Regions from separate parts of the Mesorhizobium sp. M1338 genome, predicted to be linked through region 2. Evidence: predicted binding sites of a transcription regulator. Region 2 holds the regulator's gene; each other region holds the start of a gene.
The links. Region 2 encodes HrcA, which represses chaperone genes, less so after heat shock. Its sites were predicted from a motif close to GTTAGCACTCNCNNNNNGNGAGTGCTAAC; they were not measured.

Region 1 (7,286 bases), on a different contig from region 2:
ACGCCTCCGGGCTGGCAAAGCCGCCGCGATGCAGCCCGACATCGATCTCGAAGGCGATGCGCAGCTCGATGTCGAGTTCGTCAGCGAGTGCGCCATATTCCGCCAGCCGCTCCTGTGTATCGATCAACCAGCAGACACGCGACCAGTCAGCCGCGCCTTTCGAAAGCGCAGCCCTTGCCGCATCGACCGGCATCGGTTTGCCATACAGCAGATCGGCATCCGGAAACGCCTTCACCACCGCCCCGCTGATCGGCGGATGGAAGGTCATGACGTGATTGGTGCCAAGAGCCTTGCCGATATGAGCAAGCAGCGGCAGGCAGGCGAGCGATTTGTCGACCAGCCGCACAGCAAGAGCGGGGTCAAGCCGCTCTTTCACCAGTGCGATATTGCGGTCCAGCCGGCCGATATCCAGCACCAGGCAGGGCTGGAAGATGCCGGCGGTCTTCAGTGCGTCCGACAGGGCGGAAAAATAGGCGCTCATCGTTCGATGCCAAAAGGACTGGGCTCGATGCCGAACAGGCCGGCCATGTAGGGCGAGACGAAGCGGTTTTGCGGATCGATGTCGCGGCGCACCGCCATGGCGTCTTCCCAGCGCGGGTAGAGCTTTTTCAGCTCCGCCGCTGTCAGGCTGTGCATCTTGCCCCAATGCGGCCTGCCGCCATATCTGCGGAAGATCGGCTCGACTGCGCGCATGAACGGCAGCGGATCGTTCGCTGCGTCATGGTGGATGGCGATCGAGCAGGTCGGCCTCCTATAGAATGGCGACAGCCAGAATTCGTCGGGCGCAACGCTGCGCACCTCCATCGGGAAATAGACCTCGGGAAAGCGCTTCTCCGTCAGCTCGATGATTTCGGCCAGCGCCTTCGGCCCCTCCTCGAACGGCAAATGGTATTCCATCTCGTTGAACTTGGTCTGCCGGTCGCTGGCATAGACGTTGAGCCAGTCCTGCACGTAGTCCTCGGCCGGAAATTTGGCGACCGCCGAGCGGATGAGGCGGCCGCGCAGCGACGGCAGCCAGGCGAGCGCGGTGCGCAGCCGGCGCAGCGTCCTCAACCCGGCCTCATCCGCTTCCGGCGGTCGCGGGGTCGGTGCCGCGTCGCTGAGATCGCTGGCGATGAACTGCGCGTAACCGGAAAACGGAATGTAGTAGAATTCGGCCGAGCGATGGGCGGCCATCATCGTCTCGAAGTCCCGCAGCATCTCAGTGATCGGCAGCACCCATTTGCGGCGGCGCAGCCGGTAGGTGGCAATGTTGTTCAACGTTACTTCGGTCATCACGCCGAAGGCGCCGAGCGCGACACCAATGGCATGGATCATCTCCTGGTCCCCTGCCCGCTTGAAGTCGCGCAGCTTGCCCAACCCGTCGACAATCCGCACCGTCTCCAGCTGCGTGTGATAGGCACCGAGCGTCGGTCCCGAGCCATGGGTGGCCGTGCCCAGCGCGCCGCCGATGGCCTGGCGGTCGATATCGCCCATATTGGGCAGGCCCTGGCCGATGCCTTGCAGCATGTGCATGAGCGGCCCGAGCCGGGTCCCTGCCCGCACCCGCGCCTGATGTTTCTCGGCGTCGTGCGAGACCAGCCCTTCCAATTTCTCCAAGGACAGGATGGTGCCCTTGGATTTCACCAGCGGGGTGAAGGAATGACCGGCGCCGACGACGCGGATCGGACCCGGCGCTGTGCGCACCAGATCGCCCAGTTCGCCGGCATCGGCGGGACTGGCGATCAACCGCGGTTCGGCGGTGACAATGCCCGACCAGTTGCTCCATCTGTTCGACATGGCGCTCCCCGCTCAGGCAACGGCGCGGCGGCGCCGCGTCACGAGGATAAACAGACCGAGCAGCACCACGCTGGCCACAGCACTGGCGGCGGCGAATTCCGGCACCGGCCGGAAGTCCTTGCCGTCGATGAGCAGCGACGCGGCGATCGGTCCGATCGCCAGGCCGAACAGCTGGGCCGCGGGCACCAGCAGCACGGCGGTGCGCGTCTCGTCGGCGGTGATCGCCAGCCGGATCTGATAGGGCACGATGAACAAGAGGATGAAGCCCATGACCAGGGCGGCGATCCAGAATGTGGCGGGGCCAGGTCCGCTGGCGAGAACCAGCGAGCTGACAAGCGCGATGGCACCGATCGCGGCGATGGCCAAGCGATAATCGATGCGCGCCTCGAAAACGGTTGCCGTCATCGCACCCAGGACCTGCGCCGCGAGGCTGGCGGAGACGATCAGGCCGACGGTGCGGCCATCGATGCCGTATTGCGCGCCAAGCGGTTCCAGAAAGGCCCAGACCGCACCGAAGAACATGAAGTAGCAGAACACCGACAGCAGCGCGGTGAGCGAAGGAATCGTCAGCACATTGGCCAGATTCTCTTCCTTGGGCAGATCGGCGTAGTCCCCGGGGACGGTGAAGGCGACCGCCAGCGACGCGATGCAGACGACGGCAAGAACGAGGAAGCCGCCCGCCGATCCGGCTGCCGGGATGACATAAAGCGCCAGCAACAGGGCAAGCGCGCATTGCGCCAGTGTCTGCATGGTGACGAAATAGCCGCCGATGCGCTCGGCGCGCCGCGAACGGGCGATCAACTCCGTGGCGACCGCCACCAGACCGCCCTCGGCAAGACCGGCCAGGGCGCGGGCCCCGATCAGCGTGTTGGCGGTTGCGGCATAGGCCGTCCACACATTGGCCAGCGCCAGCAACAGCAAAAGGACGGCACTTTTCCGGCGCATGTTGTGGGCCGAAAGCAGCATCGCCACGACAGCAGAACCGATGGCAATGGCGATCATCTCGGCGGTCGCGACCAGCGCCAGTTCATCGCCGCTGACATGGCCCTCGGTGTAGAGCGCGCCGAGCAACACGGGCTGCAGCCCGAGGATGAGCAGGCCGACCGAACCGATCCACAGTGCCGAGGCAAGCTGTGCGCCGGTCGGATTGCCGACCAGCCAGTCGCCATTGCCCGAGTGCCCGGTATTTGTCGAAGCCAAAGGCGCCTCCCAACGTCCTTGCCGCGCGGCAAAAAAACTGACAACCTGTCAGCATTTCTAGAAACTGATACTTGATCATATTTCTTGTCAACCGGATTTTGAAAAACCCGTGCGAAAGATCGGTGCATGACGGAAGTGAACAGAACAGCCACCGAGCCCCGGCGCAGGCCCAAGCAGGAACGCAGCCGCGAGCGCATCGACGCGATCCTGTCGACGACCATGCGGCTGATCGGCGAGAAGGGCATCGACGCCGTCACCATGAAGGAAGTCGGCATGCTGGCGGGCGGGCCGATCGCCACCGTCTACCATTACTTTCCCAACAAATCGGCGATCCTGGCGATGCTCTACGAGCGGTTTTCAGAAGTCAGCCGTGCCCGGCTGACGGCGATCATCGCCGACGTCCGCGAGGCGAAGGACGTGATCGTGGCCGCCGACCGGCTGCTTGACGATTATCTCAGCCGCGTCGCCGGCGATCCGGCCATCCAGGATCTGCAGAACGCCATCCAGGCCGACAAGGCGCTCAAGAATCTCGACATCGCCGAAACCCGACATCAAGCCAGGATGTTCTGCGACCATGTCATCACCCTGCTCGAGCCCGGGAAGCGCGAGCAGTTCGAACGCATGGTCATCCTGATCTTCCAGCTCGCCGGCGGTGTCGTGCGCCTGGCGCTTGCCGAGGGCGAAGCGGAAAGCCGCCGCACGATCGAAGATTATCGTTCGATCATTCACACGCAGCTGCGGTTGTTTTTGTAGAACACCCATCATTGATCTATCGCACACCGCGGATCAGGCTCTCAAACCCATCGGCCAGATCGGAAGCGCCTGCCGCGAACATCCTCCTCAAATTGCTGGGACGGCCGGGGGTCTTGTTCGCATCCAGCAGCACCGCCCTGCCGTCATGCACCACAAAATCGAATTTTCCATAATCGAAGCCGAGCGCGCGCCGCAGCGAACGCAGTTCATCGGGGACCGGAACAGGCTCACGTCGGATCGTTTCGGATGCCTTGATCAACGGCTTGGGCGATACATAACGCGTGCAGCGCTCGCGGTCTCCGCAGAACACCCAGAAGCGCGCCGCGAAGCCATCGCGCTCTCTTTCCGGAATGAACTTTTCCACGACCAGATCGGCGCGGTCAAAGATACTTTGTGGAATATCGCCGATCGACTCATGGATCGCGTAAGGTTCCTGAACAGGCATGTCCGGAAATAGCTGAGGCTTGCCCGCGCGTTGCGATTGCCGATTGAGGAACGTCTCCGGAATACCCTGATTGTTGAGATTGCTTTTGACGATCACCTGACCTTGCCAGCTGTCAGCTCTGTCGACCAATGCACCGCTGATCCGACGCTTGGATATGTCGACCGCCCCGATATTGAGGCAGAATGCAAAACTTGATGCATAGTCGACATAGTCCGTGGGCGTCACCGTGGCGTCGACATGCAACACCGCTATATCGGCGCTGAATGGCGTCGACAGACCTTGCTGAACCCGAACCGAATGGCCGCGCCTTTTCAATTCGGCGAGAATGTCGAAAAGCATGTATGGGCTGCTCCTGCGCAGCAGGATGTCGCGCCTGCCCAGGAATCGGTCATGCTCATGGGTGACCACGAGAATACGCGCCAATCATCGACCTCTTGGCTTATACAACAACCTCTATTAAGCCCCGATGGGTATCTAAATCTAGACGTCCATGGCCCAATAAATTGCATGACAAATCACTGGGACAATTATCACCGCCATTGGAAACTTCTGGATGCGCCGCTCCGGCCAACAGCGGAAACCATCGGCATATTCGATCGCGAATTCGATCTGAAAAATGCCGACGTCCTGCTCCTTGGAGTGACGCCGGAACTGGCAATCCTGGGCAGATCGATGTTGGCGGTCGATCAATCGGCCACCATGATTTCCGGCGTATGGGCCGGCGACGACGGATCGCGAAAGGCGATAGCCGGCAACTGGCTTGACCTGCCAGTGGATCGGGCAAGTTTCGACGCCGTCATCGGCGACGGATGCCTGTCGGCGGTCGATTCCAAAGCCGCGCGCGGTTCGCTGTTTGGCGAAATCGCGAGGGTGCTGAAGCCTGGCAGGCGTGCGGCGATCCGCGTTTTTGCTCGGCCGGAAACGGCGGATGATCCGCGCGGCATCGAAGCTCTGGTTCTGGCCGGCGGGGTCGAGAATTTCCACGCGCTCAAATGGCGGATCGCGATGGCGTGCACGACCGACGACCGCGATTTCGCAATCAAGGTGCGAACGATCCGCGACACCTTCGACAGCCTGTTCCCCAACCGCGAAGCTCTTGCCGCGAGGACGGGTTGGACCATGGTGTCGATCAACACGATAGACGTCTATGCGGGCTCGGACATAAGCTACAGCTTCGCGACGCTGGCAATGCTGATCGAGGAAGCGAGCAACTGGTTCGACGACGTGCGCGTCGTGCCGAGCGGCAGCTATCCCCTGGCGGAGCGTTGCCCGCTGCTGGTGTTCGGTTCGGCCAAGCCCCGATAAGTTCGTCATCGAGGTGCCAAGAGGCGCTCCGACCGCCTTGACTCTGGCAGGGCGGCGGCCTATTTCAGCGCCACGTTAGCACTCGCCATTGGTGAGTGCTAACTCATATGTCCGGCGCCGCCGGACGGAGGAACTGTTCTCACCGTTCTCATCGAGGAAGAAAAAATGGCAAAGTCGAAGTTCCGCCCGCTTCATGACCGCGTGGTCGTTCGCCGGGTCGAATCCGAATCCAAGACCGCTGGCGGGATCATCATCCCCGACACGGCAAAGGAAAAGCCGCAGGAAGGCGAGATCATCGCTGTCGGCTCCGGCGCTCGTGACGAAGCTGGCAAGCTGGTCCCGCTGGACGTCAAGACTGGCGACCGCATCCTGTTCGGCAAGTGGTCGGGCACCGAAGTCAAGCTCAATGGCGAAGACCTTCTGATCATGAAGGAATCCGACATCATGGGCATCATCGGCTGATATCAGGCCTTTTCATCAACTGAATTCCCGGGCTCAATCAAAGCCCCTGCCAGGAGCTAAAAATGGCTGCCAAAGACGTAAAATTTTCCCGTGATGCCCGCGAGCGCATGCTGCGCGGCGTCAACATCCTCGCCGACGCGGTGAAGGTCACGCTCGGCCCCAAGGGCCGCAACGTCGTCATCGACAAGTCGTTCGGCGCGCCGCGCATCACCAAGGACGGCGTCACCGTCGCCAAGGAAATCGAGCTTGAAGACAAGTTCGAGAACATGGGCGCGCAGATGGTCCGCGAAGTTGCTTCGAAGACCAACGACATCGCCGGCGACGGCACCACGACCGCGACCGTTCTGGCGCAGTCGATCGTCCAGGAAGGCCACAAGGCCGTTGCCGCCGGCATGAACCCGATGGACCTGAAGCGCGGCATCGACCTGGCCGTGACCGAAGTCGTCGCGGCGCTCGGCAAGGCTGCCAAGAAGATCAAGACCTCCGAGGAAGTTGCCCAGGTCGGCACGATCTCGGCCAATGGCGACGAGTCGGTCGGCAAGATGATCGCGGAAGCGATGCAGAAGGTCGGCAACGAAGGCGTCATCACGGTTGAGGAAGCCAAGACCGCCGAGACCGAACTCGAAGTCGTCGAAGGCATGCAGTTCGATCGCGGCTACCTCTCGCCCTACTTCGTCACCAACGCCGACAAGATGGTTGCCGAGCTCGAGGACGTCTACATCCTCCTGCACGAGAAGAAGCTCTCCAACCTCCAGGCCATGCTGCCGGTTCTCGAAGCCGTCGTGCAGACCTCGAAGCCGCTGCTCATCATCTCGGAAGACGTCGAAGGCGAGGCCCTGGCCACGCTGGTCGTCAACAAGCTGCGTGGCGGCCTGAAGATCGCCGCCGTCAAGGCGCCGGGCTTCGGTGATCGCCGCAAGGCCATGCTGGAAGACATCGCCATCCTCACCGGTGGCCAGGTCATCTCGGAAGACCTCGGCATCAAGCTCGAGAACGTCGGCCTCAACATGCTCGGCCGCGCCAAGAAGGTGTCGATCTCCAAGGAGAACACCACCATCGTCGACGGCGCCGGCAAGAAGGCCGAGATCCAGGGCCGCGTTGCCCAGATCAAGCAGCAGATCGAAGAGACCACTTCGGACTACGACAAGGAGAAGCTGCAGGAACGTCTCGCGAAGCTCGCGGGCGGCGTTGCGGTGATCCGCGTCGGCGGTGCGACGGAAGTCGAAGTCAAGGAAAAGAAGGACCGCGTCGATGACGCCCTCAACGCAACCCGCGCGGCCGTCGAAGAAGGCATCGTTGCTGGTGGTGGCGTAGCCCTGCTGCGCGCTTCGGCCAACATCAA
Region 2 (7,286 bases):
CGCTGGATGCCCTTCTTGGCCAGGCCCATCAATTCGGCGAACTGCCCTTCGGAGAAAGGCTCGCCCTCGGCGGTGCCCTGGATCTCGACGATGCCACCCTTGCCGGTCATGACGAAATTGGCGTCGGTGCCGGCCGACGAGTCCTCGATATAGTCGAGGTCGATGACCGGCTGGCCGTCATGGATGCCGCAGGAGATCGCCGCGACATGGTCCTTCAGCACCTTGGCGACGCTGGCCATCTGGCGGGCTTCCATCCAACGCAGGCAGTCATACAGCGCCACCCAGCCGCCGGTGATCGAGGCGGTGCGGGTGCCGCCATCGGCCTGGATGACGTCGCAGTCGACGGTGATCTGCTGCTCGCCCAGCGCCTGCAGATCGACCACGGCACGCAAGGAGCGGCCGATGAGCCGCTGGATCTCCAGCGTGCGGCCGCCCTGCTTGCCGGCGGAAGCCTCGCGGCGCATGCGCTCGCCGGTCGAGCGCGGCAGCATGCCGTATTCCGCCGTCACCCAGCCCTTGCCGGAATTGCGCATCCAGCCCGGCACCTTCTCTTCGAGGCTGGCCGTGCACAGGACATGCGTGTCGCCGAACTTCACCAGGCACGAGCCTTCGGCATGCTTGGAGACGCCGCGCTCGAAGGAGATGGCGCGCATTTCGTCGAATTGGCGTTTGGAAGGGCGCATTCAGGCTGCTTTCTTGTATCATTTTCGGAATCTTGGCCGGCTTGTAACCGCATGGGACGCACGGCGCAAAGGAAAATGGCCCGACGATCCGACACAGACACCGGGTGATCTGACGCGCGCACACCGGGTTGCGCGGGCCGTAGCGAAGTCTATATCCTTGGGCCGGAGGTTTTTGGCCGCAATGACCAAGCCAGTCGATCCGAGTTCGCAGTCGCCCGCGCTTCAATCTTTGGATATGCGCTCGCGCGACATCTTCCGGCGCATCGTCGATTCCTATCTCAAGGACGGCGAACCCGTGGGATCACGCAGCCTGTCGCGCATCCTGCCGTCCTCGCTGTCGCCGGCCACCATCCGTAACGTGATGAGCGACCTCGAGCATCTCGGTCTGATCTACGCGCCGCACATCTCGGCCGGCCGGTTGCCGACGCAGGCCGGCCTGCGTTTCTTCGTCGACGCCTTCATGGAGCTTGGCGATCTCTCCGACGAGGAGCGCCGCGCCATCGAGGCGCAGGTGCGGGCATCCGGCTCGGGCGCGACGCTGGAACACATGCTGACCGAGGCCAGCCAGATGCTGTCGGGCATGTCGCGCGGCGCCGGCTTGGTGCTTGCCGCCAAGAACGAAGTGGCGCTGAAGCACATCGAATTCATCCAGCTCGAGCCGACCAAGGCGCTGGCGGTGCTGGTGTCGCAGAATGGCGATGTCGAAAACCGCGTCGTCGAGCTGCCCGCCGGCGTCACCGTCTCGCAGCTGCACGAGGCCTCGAACTTCCTCAACGCCCATATCCGCGGCCGCACGCTGGCCGAGGCGCGGATCGAGATCGCCCGCATCAAGGAAGAGACCAGGGCCGCCCTCGACACGCTGTCGCAAGACCTGGTCGAAAAGGGGCTGGCGGTGTGGGCCGGCGCCGACAGCGGCCTGCCGGCACGGCTGATCGTGCGCGGCCGCGCCAATCTGCTCGAAAACGTCACCGCCCAGGCCGATATCGAACTGTTGCGGCACTTGTTCGAGGACATGGAGACGCAGGACGGGTTGATCCAGTTGCTCGACCTCGCCGAGGAAGGATCGGGCGTGCGCATCTTCATCGGCTCGGAAAACAAGCTGTTCTCGCTGTCCGGCTCATCGCTGGTGGTCGCGCCCTATCGCGACAAAGACGCCCGCGTCGTCGGCGCGCTCGGCGTCATCGGCCCGACCCGGCTCAACTATGCCCGCATCGTGCCGATGGTCGACTATACGGCGCAGCTGATATCCCGCATGCTGCGCTAGGTGTATTGATATTCCGGGGATGCCGGCCTGACCTGAATCTCAGCACCTTAGATCCAAACCTAAGGCCTCCGAGGAGAAAAAGAATGGCGCTCGAAGAATTCAAAGCCCGGATCAGCCTGCTGCTCGAGGAGATGGTCAACCAGCCGGAAGACCAGCACGAGATCCAGGAGCAGTTGCGTGAAAAACTGCGGGAAATGCGCGCCATGGGCCTGCCGCTGCCGGCCGATCTCGTCGAACTGGAAAAACGTCTCGATGACGATTTCTACGCCGCTGGGACCTGAGGCAAAAAACCTCCGCTTTCACTTCAACTGATCGTGTGCCGCGGAACAACAGACGAAACCGCTCGTTTGCCCCTTTGCGGCCGTTCATTGTGTGACCGGGTTTGGAGGATTGAATGATCCGATTGGCCGGGCTGGCCATCTCCGCCGCGGTGTTTCTCACCGCCGCTGCATTCGCCCAGCAGGCGGAGCCCGTATTGAAAGGTGCCGCCGCCTTCGGCGACTGGCGTGCCGACAGGCCGGGTGTGCGCCGCCTGATCAAGCCGAACGATCTGCCAAAGCCCGACGTCACCAATTCCGCCTCCAACAGCGCCGGCCTCGCCGAAAGACCGGCAGGCGCCAAGCCGAAACTGCCGCCGGGCTTTTCGGCCGAGCTGATCGCGTCGGGCATCGACAATCCGCGCGTCGTGCGCGTCGCGCCGAACGGAGACCTGTTCGTCGCCGACAGCGAAGGCAACCAGATCCGCGTCTACCGCCTCGCCGACGGCAGTGCCAAGCCCATTGAGAAAGGCATCTTTGCCGGCAATCTCAACCAGCCCTATGGCATTGGCTTCTATCCTCCGGGCAACGACCCGCAATGGGTCTATGTCGCCAACAGCGACAGCGTGGTGCGCTTTGCCTATCGCAATGGCGACCTGAAGGCATCAGGCGATCCGGAGGCCATCGTCGACGACATCCCTTCAAGTCATCACTGGACCCGCGATATCGCTTTCTCGCCGGACGGCAAGACGCTTTATCTATCGGTCGGGTCTGGTTCGAACGCCGCGCAGGATATGGGCAACGAACCGGAAGGCGGCCTCGACGCCTGGGCGAAGTCGCAGCCGCTCGGCGCTGCCTGGGGTCCCGAGGATGGCCGCGCGGCTGTGCTGGCTTTCGATCCCAACGGCAAGAACGGTCGCATCGTCGCCACTGGCCTGCGCAACTGTTCGGGCATGGCCGTGCAGCCGGCGACCGGCGCGCTGTGGTGCGTCGTCAACGAACGCGATGCGCTCGGCGACAATGTGCCGCCCGAATATGCGACCGTGGTCAAGGAGGGCGCCTTCTATGGCTGGCCCTGGTACTATATCGGCAACAACGAGGATCCGCGCCACAAGGGCGCGCGCCCCGATCTTGCCGGCAAGGCGACCATTCCCGACGTGCTGATGCAAGCACATTCGGCGCCGCTCAACATCGCCTTCTACGAAGGGAAGAGCTTTCCGTCCGAATACAAGGGTGACGCCTTTGTCGCTCTGCACGGCTCATGGAACCGTGGCAACAGGACCGGCTACAAGGTGGTGAGATTGCTGTTCAGCGACGGCAAGCCGACCGGCGAATACGAGGATTTCATCACCGGCTTCGTCGTCTCCAACGGCGAGGTCTGGGGTCGGCCGGTCGGCGTGGCGGTGGCGAAGGACGGCGCGCTGATCGTGACCGAGGACGGCAACGGCACCATCTGGCGCGTCACCCATGACGGCGGCCGCTCCTGAGCGCAAATTCGCATGCCGGCGTGGTGCAATCGAATTCGGGGGCAGGGAATTCACGTCTGGCGGACTTTGTGCGATAGGAGGCTGCGATAGCAGCGTCGCGCGCAAGGCCACAACCATGACCCTCACCGGATTCCTCGCCTACAGTGCCGCTCTCGGCATCGCCGCCGCCATTCCTGGCCCCGGCGTCGCCGCGCTCGTCGCGCGTGCGCTCGGCTCCGGCTTCCGCTCATCCCTGGCGATGTCCTTTGGCCTGATGGCTGGCGACCTCACCTATCTGACCGCCGTGGTGCTCGGTCTCGCCTTCGTCGCGCAGACCTTCGGCATGGTTTTTCTCGCCATCAAATGGCTCGGTGTCGCTTACCTCGCCTTCCTCGGCTGGCGCTTCTGGAACAGCGGCATCACGCCCGAGACCGTCGAGGCGAAGAAGGGCAAGGGCGGGCTGCTGTCGAGCTTCCTTGCCGGCCTGACCGTCACGCTCAGCAATCCGAAGACGATGGTCTTCTACCTCGCGATCACGCCGACCATCGTCGACCTGAAGACCATCACACTGACCGATTACGGCATTCTTGTCGCGCTGACGGTCGTCGTGCTTCTGGTGGTGCTGGTGCCGTATCTGGCGCTGGCGGCCAAGGCGCGCTGGTTCCTGAAGTCGCCGCGCGCGCTCAAGGCGCTGAACCGCACCGCCGCCGGCTTCATGGTCGGCGCCGCCGCGGCGATTGCCGCCCGGCAATAGAGGGCTTTTCGGCCAAAGTATTTCGTAAACAGGCCTTTTCGCGAAATGCTTTTCCGGGGGCGCGACGTTTTCGACACAGGTCCCACTCGGATATTTTCAGCCGACAGTCTATCTTGCGCGGCCGAAGGCCCTATCTTGCCGGCTTGAATTCCATTTGCCTGAAATTCTCCACTTGCCTGAAATTCTGGGAGCGAAACCAATGAACAAGCCCGTCACCTCTGCCCGTTTACCCGGTCGCGGCCGTGTCTACGATTCCATCACCGATACGATCGGCGACACGCCCCTGGTGCGGCTCGACAAGTTCGCTCGGGAAAAGGGCATCGTCGCCAATCTGATCGCCAAGCTCGAATTCTTCAATCCGATCTCCTCGGTCAAGGACCGCATCGGCGTGGCGATGATCGAGGCGCTGGAGGCAGCCGGCAAGATTTCTCCCGGCAAAACCACGCTGATCGAACCGACGTCGGGCAACACCGGCATAGCGCTTGCCTTCGCCGCCGCCGCCAAGGGCTACAAACTGATCCTGACGATGCCGGAAACGATGTCGATCGAGCGCCGGAAAATGCTGGCGCTGCTTGGCGCCGAGCTGGTGCTGACCGAGGGCCCGAAAGGCATGAAGGGCGCCATCGCCAAGGCCGATGAACTGGCCGCGACGATCCCCAACGCGATCATCCCGCAGCAGTTCGAGAACCCCGCCAATCCGGAAATCCATCGCACGACGACGGCCGAGGAAATCTGGAACGACACGCATGGCGAGGTCGATATCTTCGTCGCCGGCATCGGTACCGGCGGCACCATCACCGGCGTCGGCCAGGTGCTGAAGAAGCGCAAGCCCTCGGTGCATGTCGTCGCGGTCGAGCCGGACTCCTCACCGGTTCTGTCGGGTGGCCAGCCCGGCCCCCACAAGATCCAGGGCATCGGCGCCGGCTTTGCGCCCAAAATCCTCGACACGACGATCTATGACGAGATCGTCACGGTGTCGAACGAGGATTCGGTCGCAAATGCCCGCCTCGTCGCCCGACTCGAAGGCGTACCGGTCGGCATCTCGTCGGGCGCCGCCCTGCAGGCGGCCATCGTCGTCGGCTCGCGGCCGGAGAACAAGGGCAAGAACCTGGTCGTGGTCATCCCGTCCTTCGCCGAGCGTTATCTGTCGACCATCCTGTTCGAGGGGCTGGGCTCGTAGTCCTACGCTTCTTCGCGACTAGGCTGGCCCGCTGAAAAAAGTCCCTCGTGGCGCCAGCCACCGGCTTGAGCAGCACCCTGCTTCCGGTTCATATCCCACCGGTCCGCCTTTCGCGGCCCGGGAGGATTTCATGCACAAGCTCTACACTCGTCCGGGCAGCGGCGGCTTCGTCGTCGAGGCGGCGCTGGCGCTGGCGAACGCGCCGTTCGAGCAGATCGACGTGCCGAAGACGGACCGGCCCGATCCGGCCTTCCTCGACATCAGCCCCTTGAACCAAGTGCCGGTGCTGACGTTGCCGGACGGAAGCTCGATGACCGAATCGGCGGCGATCTGCATCCTGCTTGCCGAGCGTCATCCCAATGCCAGCCTGGCGCCGGCGGCCGACGCGCCTGCCCGCGCCGACTTCCTCCGCTGGATGGCCTTCATGTCATCAGTGCTCTATCCGGCGATCCTACGGCTTTACTACGCGCATCGTTACACGACCGATGCCGAAGGCACCAACGCGGTCAAGCAGGCAGCCGTCGCCGAGATGGACCGCGGCTTCGCCGTCCTCGATGCCTCTCTCGAAGGCCGTGACTGGCTGGTCGGCGACCGAATGTCGCTCGCGGACATCTACCTCGCCATGCTGGTGGCCTGGCATCCCGACGCCGAAAGGGCGCGGGCGACCTGGCCTGATATCGAGCGTCTGTGGTCGAAGCTGCGCGAGCATCCCCTGATGAAGACGCTCAACACATCGCATGAGATGTGGCCAGGCTGAACGGACGGCAAAGCGCCGCCTTGGCGAGGCTCAATTTCGCAGCACCGCCCTTTTGCCCTGCAGGAACCGGCGCACCGCTGGGTCGCGCTCGAGGCCGATCGCCCTGTCATAGGCTTCGCATGCCTGCGGTGCCTGGCCGAGCCTGGCCAGGAGACCGGCGCGGGCTGCCCAATAGGGCTGATACTCATCTAGCCGCTTGTCGTCGCCCAGCACGTAGAGGGCCGCCAGTCCAGCCACGGCACCCTCGGCCTCGGCGATCGCCACCGCGCGGTTGATCGCCACCACCGGTGATCCCGCGATCGAGAGCAGCGCGTCGTAGAGCTCGCGTACCGCCACCCAGTCGGTGCGGCCGGTCAGCCGTCGTGCCGCATGTGCGGACTGAACCGCCGCCTCAAGCTGGTAGCGGCCGATGACGCCCATGGTGGCGGCGCGGCGGAGCAGGGATTCCGCTTCGTCGACCAAAGCGCCATCCCACAGCGTATGATCCTGCTCGGCCAGCGGAACATAATCTCCGGCCGCATCGCGCCGTGCCGCGCGCCGCGCCTCGGCGAACAGCATCAGCGACAGCAGGCCCAGCGCCTCGGGCTCTTCCGGCATCAGCGAAGCCATCAGGCGGCCGAGCCAGATGCCTTCGCTGGCCAGATTGCGGCGCCGCGTTTCGGTGCCCGCGGGATCGGACCAGCCTTCTGCAAAGGCGGCGTAGATCGCTTCCAGCACCGCATCCAGCCTTTCGCCGAGTTCGGTCCGGTCTGGAACGCGGAACGGAATGCCGGTTTCACGGATGCGGTTCTTGGCGCGCACCAGGCGCTGGCCCATCGTTGCCGGTGACACCAGGAAGGCGGAGGCGATCGTTGCCGCGTCGAACCCGAGCACGGTCTGCAGGATCAGCGGCGAACGAATGCCGGGCTCGATTGCCGGATGGGCG
Region 3 (7,286 bases), on a different contig from region 2:
CGCGCAGTAGCTCAACAGCGTGTAGCCCGCGGGTTCGAAATTCTCCGCACGGAACTGCTCAACGACCGCGGCCGCTTCGGGGCTTCGCCTCGGGTCCGCCGGGAACGTGAAGAGGGTCCCCTCCGCCGCGGGGCCGGCGATCAGGGCAAATTCCTCGGTCGCCAAAGCATCTCCGGATATGAGCTGAACCGTGTAGCCATTGTCGTGTGCAGCGCGAGCAATCAGCGCAACCTCGGCATGATACCCACCCACATATAAGGCGGAGACGCCGGCGGTCTGCAACGCAGCGACCTCGGCCGAATAGTCGTCCTTCCCGGGAATGTATGCGTCGTAAACGGCCTCAGTCACGCCCCGCTTGTTTAGCTGCTTCCTGGTCTCGTCGGCGAGACCCTTCCCATAGGTCGAGTTGTCGTGGAGAATCGCAATCTTCTTGTTGCCCCAGCGATCGGCAAGGTAGTTGCCGGCGACGATACCTTGCGCGTCGTCGCGGCCAATGGTGCGAAAGACATTGGCGCGGCCCTGTTCGGTCAGCTGCGGATTGGTCGAGCCTGGAGATATCTCAACGACGCCCGCCTCCTCGTACACTTTTGATGCGGGGATCGAGGCCCCGGAGCAATAATGCCCGACGACGAGCACGACCCCGTCAGCCACCAGCTTCTTGGCGGCCGCCACAGCTTGCTCGGGATCGCAGAAGTCGTCGACGGAAATGAGCCTCACCTTCTGGCCGAGCACGCCGCCCGCCGTGTTGACGTCGGCCACTGCCATCTCCGCGCCGCGCTGTCCCTGCTCGCCGATCCAGGCGAGCCGTCCCGTCATCGCAGCCGAGACGCCGATCAGCACCTCCGCTCGCGCGGAGCTGAACGCGGCCGCGAGCGCGACGATCGCTATGGCGATGATGCGGTGCATGTGTGCACCCCCTTAACTATAGCTTACGCCAATCCCGTCAGAGCCGACAGCCCCTTCGGCAAGCGCGACTATCTCGGCTGCTATTGCAGCGCACACCCAATTTTTGGCGGAGCGATCATAAACTGGAATGGCTTGTCATAACTTCGTTCGCTGAGGTCGGAATCGCGCGCCAAATCCGGACGTTGCCGCTGACCGGAGGGAGCGTCGTGATTGGGTCAAATTCCGAATCTTCATCCGCTGCAACATAGCTCCGACCTTCTCGCGCGCCGAGCGCCCGAAATGCCACCGAACCTGCCGACATCATAGCCACGCCTCGAGTAGAGGCTTCGTCTCGAGCACCTCGGCACGGTTCCGTTCGCGCGATAGAAGCAGCGGTTGGCGATTGAGCAGCATGGAATCGCCGAATTCATGCGCGCGGTATCGATACGCGGTGAAGGCTGCGGAGGCCTTGGCGAGCAGAGCATCATCGGCAAAGGCGCGCAGGAGTTCGAAATGGCTTTCGCCGGGCTGGTGGACGCCTGTGAGAATCGCATCGACCACGCGAAGCCGCGTGCCCCGCGCGATGCGCCCTGTCGCAATGCCATTTCCGGCACGCACATTGCCGCCGGGATTGGCGGCTGCCTCAAGTGCGCGCACTACGCTCGTGCCGATCGCAATGATGCGGCTGCCGCGCAGCTTCGCCCGCGCGACCTGCGCCGCGGTGCGCCCAGGGATGCGGTATGGCTCGTCGAAGGGAAGGCGCGAGTCGAGCGCGGGATCGCCGGTGGAAGAGACGCCCGCAGCATGCGTGAGTGTTGCAAAGCCAACGTCGTGCCGACGCCAGGCTTGGAGCGTGCGCCAGTCGAGCGCGAAGCCTGCCGACGGCGCCTCGAACGCGACCGGCCCGGCGGCAATCTTCGTCCAAACATCCCACAGTGCCAACGGCTCGGGAACATGCGCGTATTGGATCGGCTGGCCGTGCTGCGCCAGTCCTGCAAGCACCGCTGCGCGGTTGCCTGGGAAGTGCAACTCGAGAAGGCGTGGATGGTCGAGAAGGCGCTCGACGACAGCGTCAAGCGAGCCGAGCCGGAGGCGATCGCCTGGTGACAGCGGAGGTGGAGGCAGCCGGTCTTCCGTGCGCGTGCGGTGATCGCCCGAACCGAAGGCAATCGCCACGAAACGGGTTGGGTCGGGAAGTGACAGCCAGCCCGCCAGGCGGATCTCGATCGCCTCACCGCTTGGAACATGCGTGCCGTGCAAGCTGGCAGGCAAGGTCGCGGCGTCATTGGCGACGACCAGATCGCCGGGGTTGAACAGCGTCGCGAGTCCAGCGCGCCGTAGGTCGCGCATCATGCCGTCCGCCTCGACGACGAACAGCCTGGCGGAGCGCCGATCGGGACGATCGGCGGCAATCATCCATGTGCTCCGGCGAGAAGCATAGAGCGGACCGGCAACGCGTCGAGCATCTTTTCGATGATCTCGGCAGCTGCCTGCTCGGGGCGCTTCAAGGTCGCCGGATCAGCATCAGGGATCGCGAGCGCGTGCAGTGGGGTGTCCATGTCGCCGGGGTCAAGCGCGAGGAGCCGGATGCCGTCTGCTTTCGCCTCCTCGTCCCAAATCGCCGTCAGATGGGCAAGAGCGGCCTTGCTCGCGCCGTATGCTCCCCAGCCGGGATAGGCGTTCACCGCGGCGTCGCTGGAAATGTTGATGACCAGCGCGCCGCGGCCCTCGCGCGCGGACGCGGCAAGCGCACCGAACAGAGCTTTCGTCAGCCGGAACGCGCCGACGAGATTGACCGCGAGCGCCGTTTCCAGCTCCTCGCACTCGGTATCGGCAAGGAGCGCCAGAGGGACAGGGCCGAGGCTTGAGGCATTGTTGATCAGGACATCGAGCCCGCCGAGCCCGGCAGTGACCTGCAACGCGATCAGGTAGATGTCCTCCTTCTTGCCGACGTCGCCGACAATGCCGTGCGCGCCCGTCTCGTCAGCGATGCGTGCGACATTCGCGGCGGCGCGAGCGACGAAGGCCACGCACGCACCCTGCGCGGCCAGCTGCCGCACAAGCGCCACTCCGAGCCCGGAGGTGCCGCCCGTGACCGCCACGCGAAGTCCCTGAAGTTCGATATTCGTCTGCATTGCCAATGCTCCTTTAATCCGTATGCCCTTGCTACAAGTTCAAGTTAACTTGAAGTCAAGCGGGAATTGTGCTTTCGTTCATGCATGGATTCCATGCTGACCATCACCGACGTGGCGCGGCGCAGCGGCGTCGCATCATCGGCCCTGCGCTTCTACGAGGAGCGCGGGCTGATCGCGTCCGAGCGGGCCGGCTCGGGACACAGGCGCTACCCGCGATCCGTGCTGCGCCGGATCGCCTTCATCGTCTTCGCGCAGCGAATTGGGCTGACGCTTGAGGAGATCGGCGCCGAGCTGGCCAAGTTGCCAGCCGATCGCGTGCCGTCGCGTCGGGATTGGTCGCGGTTATCGGGCCAGTGGACCAAGCACATCGACCAGCGCATCGCCGAGTTGCAGCGCCTGAGGTCGGGGCTTACCGAGTGCATCGGTTGCGGCTGCCTGTCGATCGACCGGTGTAGCCTTGCGAACCCTGCCGATATGGCAGGACGCAAGGGGCCGGGGCCGAGGTATTGGCTGGGGTGAGTTGGCAGCGTGCCTGTCACTATTGCAGAACTCGGCAGCGCAAGACTTCGCCAAGTGCGAGACGCTGCGGCCCCGGTAAGGTTCAGCGGCGGTATTGTTCGTCGCTGACTTTCTCCACCGCTCGACGGCCTTGCAATCGAGTGAATAGCAATATGCGCCGTTGAACGCGCCGACGCGTCGCCAGGCAAGCCTGGAAAATTTGGCGCTCCTATCATTCGAGTGCCAAAGGGGCTATGTTAAGCGTTGCAGTCGCTCAGTGTGCGGCGGCAGAAAGAACCCCAATGAAATTCCGACCACTCCACGACCGCGTCGTCATTCGGCGGGCGGAAGGCGACAAAAAATCCAAGGGCGGAATCATCATTCCCGACACCGCCAAGGAAAAGCCGCAGGAAGGCGAAGTGATCGCCGTCGGGCCGGGCGCGCGCGACGAAAGCGGCAAGCTGATCCCGCTCGACGTCAAGGCCGGCGACTTCATCTTGTTCGGCAAGTGGTCCGGCACCGAGGTCAAGATTGACGGCGAGGACCTTCTGATCATGAAGGAGAGCGACATTATGGGCATCGTCGAGAAAACCAAAGCGGCCAAGAAAGCCGCCTGACCGGGCGATTTGCGCTCTGCTAATTTCTAGACTGAACTGGACGTAAAATCATGTCTGCCAAGGAAATCAAATTCGCTACCGATGCGCGCGACCGCATGCTGCGCGGTGTCGAGATCCTCAACAATGCGGTGAAGGTCACGCTCGGTCCCAAGGGGCGCAACGTCGTCATCGACAAGGCCTATGGCGCGCCGCGCATCACCAAGGACGGGGTCGCCGTCGCCAAGGAAATCGAGCTTGCCGACAAGTTCGAGAACATGGGCGCGCAGATGGTCCGTGAAGTGGCCTCGAAGACCAACGACCTGGCCGGTGACGGCACCACCACCGCCACGGTGCTGGCCGCTTCGATCCTGCGCGAGGGCGCCAAATTCGTTGCCGCCGGCATGAACCCGATGGATCTCAAGCGCGGCATCGATCTTGCTGTGGCTGCCGTGGTGAAGGACATTCAAGCCTGGGCCAGGAAAGTCAAATCTTCGGACGAGATCGCCCAGGTTGGTACGATCGCCGCCAATGGCGACGCGTCGGTCGGCGCCATGATCGCCAAGGCGATGAACAAGGTCGGCAATGAGGGCGTGATCACCGTCGAGGAAGCCAAGACCGCCGAGACCGAACTCGATGTCGTCGAAGGCATGCAATTCGACCGTGGCTATCTCTCGCCCTATTTCGTCACCAATGCCGAAAAGATGCGCGCCGAACTGGAGGACCCTTACGTCCTCATCCATGAAAAGAAGCTCGGCAATCTGCAGGCGATGCTGCCGATCCTCGAAGCGGTGGTGCAGAGCGGCAAGCCACTGCTGATCATCTCCGAGGACGTCGAAGGCGAAGCGCTGGCGACCCTGGTGGTCAACAAATTGCGCGGCGGCCTGAAGGTCGCGGCCGTCAAAGCGCCGGGATTCGGCGACCGCCGCAAGGCCATGCTGGAAGATATCGCGGTGCTCACCGCCGGCCAGATGATTTCCGAAGACCTCGGCATCAAGCTCGAAAACGTCACCATTGACATGCTCGGCCGCGCCAAGCGCGTCCTCATCGAGAAGGACACCACCACGATCATCGACGGTGCCGGCGAGAAGGCCACCATCCAGGCGCGCATCTCCCAGATCAAGGGGCAGATCGAGGAAACCACCTCCGACTACGACAAGGAAAAGCTGCAGGAGCGGCTGGCGAAACTCGCCGGCGGCGTTGCCGTCATTCGCGTCGGCGGCGCCACCGAGACGGAAGTCAAGGAAAAGAAGGACCGCATCGATGATGCGCTGAACGCCACGCGCGCCGCAGTGGAAGAAGGCATCGTTCCCGGCGGCGGTGTAGCACTCCTGCGCGCTAGGTCGGCCCTCAACGGGCTGACCGGCGCCAATGCCGATGTGAATGCCGGCATTTCGATCGTGCTGCGGGCGCTCGAGGCGCCGATCCGCCAGATCGCCGAGAATTCCGGCGTCGAAGGCTCGATCGTCGTTGGGAAACTCATGGACAGCAAGGATCACAATCAAGGTTTCGATGCTCAGACCGAACTCTACGTCGACATGATCAAGGCCGGTATCGTCGACCCCGCCAAGGTCGTTCGGACGGCCCTGCAGGATGCCGGCTCGATTGCCGCGCTCCTGATCACCGCTGAAGCAATGATCGCGGACATTCCGCAGAAGGATGCGCCCGCTGTGGGTGGGGCAGGAGGTATGGGCGGAATGGGTGGAATGGACTACTGAGCGGCGCCTGAAACTATAGCCAGGACGACGGAAGGCCAGCGACACGGGCACATGCAAGCCGATATCTCGACGATCATCGGTTCGCTCGACATCGTGTTCGGGGAGATCGATCGATAGGCGCTCGTCGCTGTCGTTTCTGCTGCTAAAAAATGGTCTTGGAGACAAGAACATGACCGACACTCTTGCCGAGAAAACATGTACGCCTTGTCGCGGCGGCGTCCCGCCGCTCACGCGTGATGAAGCCCAACGTTTCCAGGCACAGGCTCCAGATTGGGAGCTGGGTGACGATGCCCACCGCATCCAGCGGAGCTTTCGATGCCGCAATTTCCGGGACGCGCTCGCCCTTGTTCAGGAGATCGGTGAGCTCGCCGAAACCGAAGGCCATCACCCCGACATCAGCTTCGGCTGGGGTTATGTGACGGTTTCCCTGAGCACCAAGAAGATAAAAGGACTGCACGAGAACGATTTCATCATGGCGAGCAAGATCGATTGGGTGCTCGATCGCTCGGGCCCCTCGACCGCCGGCGGTGACACGGCAAATCCATTGCCAATCAAGTGAGGTCGTTTATGCCACACATCCGAACCGACAATCAGCGCGTCACCCAAATCACCATTGTCGATTCTGAACCGGACAAGCAGGCCGAGGCATTGTCCGTCATGACCGAGCGAGCGCGCTTTATGGCGCGCCAGCCTGGCTTCATCTCAATCAGCCTGCATCGCAGCCTCGACGGGCGGCGCATCGTCAACTACGTCCAATGGCAGAATCGCGATCTGCTGCGATCGGCTCATCAGTAGCCGGAATTCCGCAAGGAGTGGGGTCATTTCGATCAGTTGACGGACGAGATCGATCCCAATCTGTACGAGGTAGCCCAAGTGATAGATAGTGGTCAGTAGGCGTGCCGCCCACATGACCTGAATCGCCGGGTCGAGACGGCCGACATGAGCTGACAGAGTCTAAGCCATGGCTGCCATGAACCATCGCGTCGTCACCGTGTTCGGTGGAACCGGGTTTCTCGGCCGCCGCGTTGTTCGGCATCTCCGCGATGGTGAGTTTTTCGTTCGGATTGCATCAAGACATCCGGAACGGGCCAAGAAGCTGTTTGGTTCTGACGATCCGCAACTTCAAGCGGTCGAAGCCGATATCCACGATGAGCGGGCGATCGCCGATGCACTTGCCGGTTCCTACGGTGTTGTAAATGCGGTCAGTCTTTATGTCGAACAGGGACAGGAGACCTTTCATTCCGTGCATGTCGAGTCAGCCCGGCGGGTTGCAGCTCAAGCACAACGAGCTGGCGTCGAACGGCTCGCTCACGTTTCAGGAATCGGCTCCGATGTTGCCTCGCCGTCGCTCTACATCCGCAAGCGCGGCGAAGGCGAACTGGTGGTGCGTGCAGCGTTTGCTGACGCCACTATCATCCGCCCGGCGGTGATGTTCGGACCGGATGACGCGTTTCTCA

Region 1: groES (co-chaperone GroES) is a predicted target of HrcA. The motif match lies at 5,557-5,585, and genes of this name have one in related genera.
Region 3: NKH19_RS12795 (co-chaperone GroES) is a predicted target of HrcA. The motif match lies at 3,738-3,766, and genes of this name have one in related genera.

What each region holds. Positions count from the first base shown of each region.
Region 1 is NZ_JAMYLL010000016.1:107,333-114,618, forward strand. Features, by position in the region: gene NKH19_RS16985 (DSD1 family PLP-dependent enzyme) at 1-481, opposite strand, end outside; gene NKH19_RS16990 (D-arabinono-1,4-lactone oxidase) at 478-1,779, opposite strand; gene NKH19_RS16995 (MFS transporter) at 1,792-2,979, opposite strand; gene NKH19_RS17000 (TetR/AcrR family transcriptional regulator) at 3,106-3,732, shown strand; gene NKH19_RS17005 (ATP-grasp domain-containing protein) at 3,749-4,600, opposite strand; gene NKH19_RS17010 (class I SAM-dependent methyltransferase) at 4,685-5,482, shown strand; gene groES (co-chaperone GroES) at 5,648-5,944, shown strand; gene groL (chaperonin GroEL) at 6,007-7,286, shown strand, end outside.
Region 2 is NZ_JAMYLL010000040.1:46,729-54,014, reverse strand. Features, by position in the region: gene rph (ribonuclease PH) at 1-683, opposite strand, end outside; gene hrcA (heat-inducible transcriptional repressor HrcA) at 865-1,947, shown strand; gene NKH19_RS25810 (hypothetical protein) at 2,031-2,228, shown strand; gene NKH19_RS25805 (PQQ-dependent sugar dehydrogenase) at 2,342-3,691, shown strand; gene NKH19_RS25800 (LysE family translocator) at 3,807-4,424, shown strand; gene cysK (cysteine synthase A) at 4,624-5,604, shown strand; gene NKH19_RS25790 (glutathione S-transferase family protein) at 5,735-6,361, shown strand; gene NKH19_RS25785 (RNA polymerase sigma factor) at 6,392-7,286, opposite strand, start outside.
Region 3 is NZ_JAMYLL010000010.1:115,209-122,494, reverse strand. Features, by position in the region: gene NKH19_RS12815 (branched-chain amino acid ABC transporter substrate-binding protein) at 1-906, opposite strand, end outside; gene NKH19_RS12810 (S-adenosylmethionine:tRNA ribosyltransferase-isomerase) at 1,207-2,301, opposite strand; gene NKH19_RS12805 (SDR family NAD(P)-dependent oxidoreductase) at 2,298-3,020, opposite strand; gene soxR (redox-sensitive transcriptional activator SoxR) at 3,105-3,539, shown strand; gene NKH19_RS12795 (co-chaperone GroES) at 3,821-4,135, shown strand; gene groL (chaperonin GroEL) at 4,186-5,829, shown strand; partial or broken gene NKH19_RS12785 (hypothetical protein) at 5,875-5,946, shown strand; gene NKH19_RS12780 (4a-hydroxytetrahydrobiopterin dehydratase) at 5,999-6,388, shown strand; gene NKH19_RS12775 (antibiotic biosynthesis monooxygenase family protein) at 6,397-6,624, shown strand; gene NKH19_RS12770 (complex I NDUFA9 subunit family protein) at 6,791-7,286, shown strand, end outside.